DNA from 2 places in the Testudinibacter crocodili genome. Region 2 is predicted to be linked to the other one. Evidence: riboswitches for the same ligand, from Rfam matches in the RefSeq annotation. Region 2 holds a riboswitch; the other holds the start of a gene.
What was found. Region 2 has a riboswitch for thiamine pyrophosphate ahead of FHQ23_RS03900 (ABC transporter ATP-binding protein). Riboswitches for the same ligand answer to the same signal wherever they lie in the genome.
Positions count from the first base shown of each region.

Region 1 (2,396 bases), on a different contig from region 2:
TTCTGATTTATTTGGCACTACATAGCGATCGTCTCTGCACCATTCAAGAAATTGCCGCAGCTTACCAAATTTCAGAAAATCATTTGATGAAAGTCATTCACCATTTGGCAAAACAAAAAACTATTCTGTCCCGTCGTGGCAAAGGCGGCGGCATCCAGCTGGCACGAGCGCCCAATCAGATCAACCTTGCCAGCGTGATTCGTGAAGCAGAAGGTGATGATGGCACACTGGTCAAATGCCACAGCGAAATCGGCGACAGCGCATGTTGCATTGCACCAATTTGTCAGTTGCCGACGATTTTTGAGCAGGCAGTCGCCGCCTTTTATGAACAGCTTGCCCGTTATAGCTTAGCGGATGTGCTGCAACGCCCTGAATTGTTGGCACAACATTTTATTCCTGTCAGCTCCCATTTTGTCAATTAACCGATTCTGTCAGCTTCAATACACTCAATAAGGAACGTCTATGGCATTCGAGATTAAAAACTACCGGATTGATCGCAAAAACAGTTTCAAGATCGATGACTTTTCAACTAACGGCAAAAAAGATATTGCTGAAAATAAAGACGAACGCAATGCCATTCTGCGCGAACTGGCGCCGGAATTGGATCATCTACAAGATTTGCTGTATGCCGAACATCAACGCAAGGTGCTGATCGTGCTGCAAGGTATGGATACCTCCGGCAAAGACGGGACGATTAGAGCGGTATTCCAAAGTGTTGATCCGCTGGCGGTACGCACCGCTTACTTCAAAGCGCCGACTGAAAATGAGCTGGATCGTGACTATTTGTGGCGGGTGCACAATGTAGTGCCGCGGCGCGGTGAAATCGTGATTTTCAACCGCAGCCATTATGAAGATGTGCTGGTTACCAAAGTCAAAGGCTGGATTGATGATGACGAAGAACAGCGCCGCTTACGCCAGATTAACGAGTTTGAACGGCTGCTGAGCGAAACCGGCACTGTGATTGTCAAATTTTTCCTGCATATTTCTAAAGACGAACAAAAAGAGCGGTTGCAAGAACGGTTGGACAATCCGGATAAAAACTGGAAATTCAATTTAGGCGATTTGGACGATCGCAAATTATGGGGAGACTTTCAAAAGCAATACGAGAAAGTGATTAACGCCACCTCCACCGAGTATGCGCCCTGGTATGTGATTCCTGCTGACTCCAAATCCGGACGCAATGTGATTATCATGCAAATTCTGCTCGACACCTTGCGTGTGATGCAGATGCAATATCCAAAAGTCGACACCAGCAACTGGCCGAAAACCATCGATTAACCCTTTTCTTTCCCACCGGTTTTGGATAAGATAAAGCGCTCTCATCGGGGTGCATTATCTTATCTTTTTTTATGTGTAAGATAACGCTGAGAAATACCCGCTGAACCTGATCTGATTAGTAGCAGCGAAGGGATTTGAGATTGCGTTTCCACACTGGTCACCGCACTTGAATTCTTTTCTTATATTTTTATAAAAAAGGATTTCTATCATGTTTTCATTAGCACAAAAATTGTTAAACCGTAGCATTATCTCCGCCACCATTTTATTGAGTGCCAGTGCGGCAATCAGCGCTGAAAAACCAACCTTAACCGTCTATAGTTACGACTCTTTCACCTCCGATTGGGGCCCCGGTCCGAAACTCAAACAAACATTTGAGCAGCAATGTCAATGTGCATTGACTTTCGTACCATTTGAAGATGGGGTGACCATGCTCAACCGCCTCTATTTGGAAAAAGGTGGCAAAGCCGATGTGTTGATTGGTTTAGACAATAATCAACTCGCCAATGCCCGCCAATCCAGTTTATTTGCAGAAAACAACGTCGATTTAAGCCAACTGACACTGCCAATTGCATGGCAAGACCGCACTTTTATGCCGTATGACTACGGGCAATATGCTTTTATCTACGATCAACAAAAATTGAAAAATCCGCCAACAAGTCTGAAAGCCTTAGTCGAACGCCAAGATCTGAAGGTGATTTATCAAGATCCACGCACCAGCACCGTCGGAAGGGGGTTATTAGCATGGATCAACACCGTTTATCCGCAAGATCAGGTCGAAAATGCATGGAAAACCCTGGCGAAACACACCGTTACCGTCGGCAAAGGCTGGTCTGAAACCTACGGTGCATTCTTAAAAGGTGAATCCGACATGGTGCTAAGCTATAACACGTCACCGCTGTACCACCAAATTCATGAGCAAAAAGACAATTACGCCGCTGCCGAATTTGAGGAAGGTCACATTGTGCAAATCGAACTCGCCGCCAAGTTGAAAAAAAGCCAGCAGCCCGAATTAGCCGAGCAGTTTTTAGCGTTTTTACTCAGCCCCGAAGCACAAAAAACCATTGCACTGCACAACATTATGCTGCCGGTAATCAAAACCGAAGTCGAACCACGCTTTG
Region 1 covers NZ_VDHF01000092.1:3,621-6,016, reverse strand. Annotated here, with positions in the region: gene FHQ23_RS09960 (RrF2 family transcriptional regulator) at 1-422, shown strand, start outside; gene FHQ23_RS09955 (PPK2 family polyphosphate kinase) at 463-1,278, shown strand; TPP riboswitch at 1,314-1,429, shown strand; gene thiB (thiamine ABC transporter substrate binding subunit) at 1,487-2,396, shown strand, end outside.
Region 1: linked by a shared signal. The riboswitch ahead of thiB (thiamine ABC transporter substrate binding subunit) and the one ahead of FHQ23_RS03900 (ABC transporter ATP-binding protein) in region 2 are both predicted to bind thiamine pyrophosphate.

Region 2 (2,396 bases):
CAGGCAACCGCACTTTAAACAGTAATGTGGCAGGCGTAAGCCGCATTGAACGAGCCAAATCCAGCCAAGCGTGCGGAGTGTTGCGTAAGCCGTCGTAACAGGCGGTGGTGACCGGAAAATAGATAATCAGCACCGTCATCACGATTTTGGACGTCATGCCATAGCCAAACCACAGCACCAACAGCGGCGCAATTGCAAAAACCGGAATCGCCTGCGAAATGACAAGTAACGGCATTAAAAAAGCGGAAACCGGTGCAGAAAATGCCAATAACAGTGCCGAACCCAAACCGAGCAGAAATCCCAGAGTTAGCCCGAGTACAATTTCGAGTAATGTGATTTGGGCGTGCTGCCATAACAGCACATGCTGTTTTAACAGTTGCTGCCACACCGCTTCAGGCGACGGCAGCATATAGTGCGGCAGCGCCAATAAGCTGACCGCACTTTGCCATAACAGCAGTAAAAGTGCGGTCAGTAGCATGATTTTAGCGAACTGTTTAAACCAATTCATGCGGTGCTCCTTGCAAGAGCTGGTGAAACAGTATTTGTTGCAATGCTGATTGCGGACTTTCAGTCAGGTTGCGTGGTTTTTTACCCTCAGGAATATGTGCAGGATTTAAAGGTTGGCGTGGATCGTGCAACACATAAATCTGATCGCCCAAGCGAATCGCTTCTTGCGGATCGTGGGTGATCAGCAGTACAGTTTTGTGTTGCAATAATTCATACGCCAGATCTTGCAGTTGTAAACGAGTGACCGCATCAAGGGCGGAAAACGGTTCGTCCATCAAAATTAGATCGGCGTTTTGCATCAGCGTGCGCGCCAGTGCCACCCGTTGCCGCTGTCCGCCGGAGAGTTGCTGGCAACCTTTATGCAGATGGTTTTCCATTTGCACCGCCGCTAATAATTGCTCAGCCTGTTGCCGGGATTGGCGGGTTTTCTTGCCTTTTAGCTGTTGTTCCAATTGGACATTATCCAGCACCGATAACCACGGATACAGCGAATCTTGTTGTGCCAGCCACGCCAGTTTGAGTGGGCGGGGGAAATGAATGTTACCTTGCTGAATAGCGGCATTTTCTAAACCGGCAATCGCCCGCAGCAGCGTCGATTTGCCGACGCCGGAACGCCCCAACAACACCGTCCATTGTTGTTGCGGCAAATCAAAATTGAAATCGGTAAACAACGTTTGCTGTTCAAACGCCAGGGTTAAGGCGCGAATTTCAACGGCATTCATTTTACGCTACCATCGGTTCAGCGAATGGTTAACTAATGCGTTGCAACAGATTGAAAATCGGCTAAATAAGAGAAAAGTGCGGTATGGTGTATTGGCATATTTAGTTTCCTACGTCAGCATTAACTGGATCAGGTTCACGGGTTTAATCTCAGCCGCTTTGTGGTCACCACAAAATCAGCACCCCGACTAATGAGCACCCAATTTATAAAAATTCCTGCCATAACACAACCGTTTTGTTAAATAAATTTGAAGTGGGTCATATCTTGCATAGATAGCAAATCTGATTGGCTAAATTGATGTTAAGATAAATTCAACATTGGATTAACGGAGGAGCAGATATGAAAGTCAGCAGTTCAGCGCTTAAAAACGGGTTTTTTGAGGATAAATACGGTAAGCGGGGCACGCAATTCAGTCCAAATGGCATGCCGAACTATTCGATTCCGCTGGAAATCAGCGATGCGCCGACAGGTACAAAGTCGTTTGCGTTGGTGTTGGAAGATAAAGATGCGGTCGGGGCGGCAGGCTATGTGTGGATTCATTGGTTGGTTGCCAATCTGAACCGCACTTCGCTACCAGAAAACGACAGCATTTCCGCCACTGATTATCTGCAAGGCAGAAACAGTTGGTCGGGGAAATTGGGTGGCTTATCGGTGGAAGAAGCCTCGTTCTACGGCGGCATGGCGCCACCGAATGCGGATCACCGTTATGAGCTTTATGTCTATGCGTTGGACTGTAAATTAGATCTGGCTCAAGGTTTTAATTATAATGATTTGCATTTTGGAATGCAGGGGCATATCTTAGCGCAAGCATATTTAGTTGGTTGTTATAAAAAATAAAAATTTTATCATCCAAGAGTTTGAGTATGCTGCTTTTATTAAAAAACTAACAATTATAATAAGGAATTATATGAAAAAATTATCCCGCTATTTAATGATCTCAAGTGCTTTTCTCCTGGTAGGTTGTGCCACGGAATCTTCCCGTACGGTAGAAACGCCACGTGTCGCTGCGTCGAAAACCGTGTATCAAGGCGTTAAAGTGCCGGTGGCAATTGGACAGTTCGATAACCGTTCGGATTATCAAAACGGTATTTTTTCAGACGGTGTTGATCGTTTAGGCAGTCAGGCGCAAACGCTGTTGATGAGCGATTTGCAGCAAAGCGGACGTTTT
Region 2 covers NZ_VDHF01000035.1:13,066-15,461, reverse strand. Annotated here, with positions in the region: gene FHQ23_RS03905 (ABC transporter permease) at 1-508, opposite strand, end outside; gene FHQ23_RS03900 (ABC transporter ATP-binding protein) at 495-1,229, opposite strand; TPP riboswitch at 1,318-1,424, opposite strand; gene FHQ23_RS03895 (YbhB/YbcL family Raf kinase inhibitor-like protein) at 1,568-2,065, shown strand; gene FHQ23_RS03890 (CsgG/HfaB family protein) at 2,136-2,396, shown strand, end outside.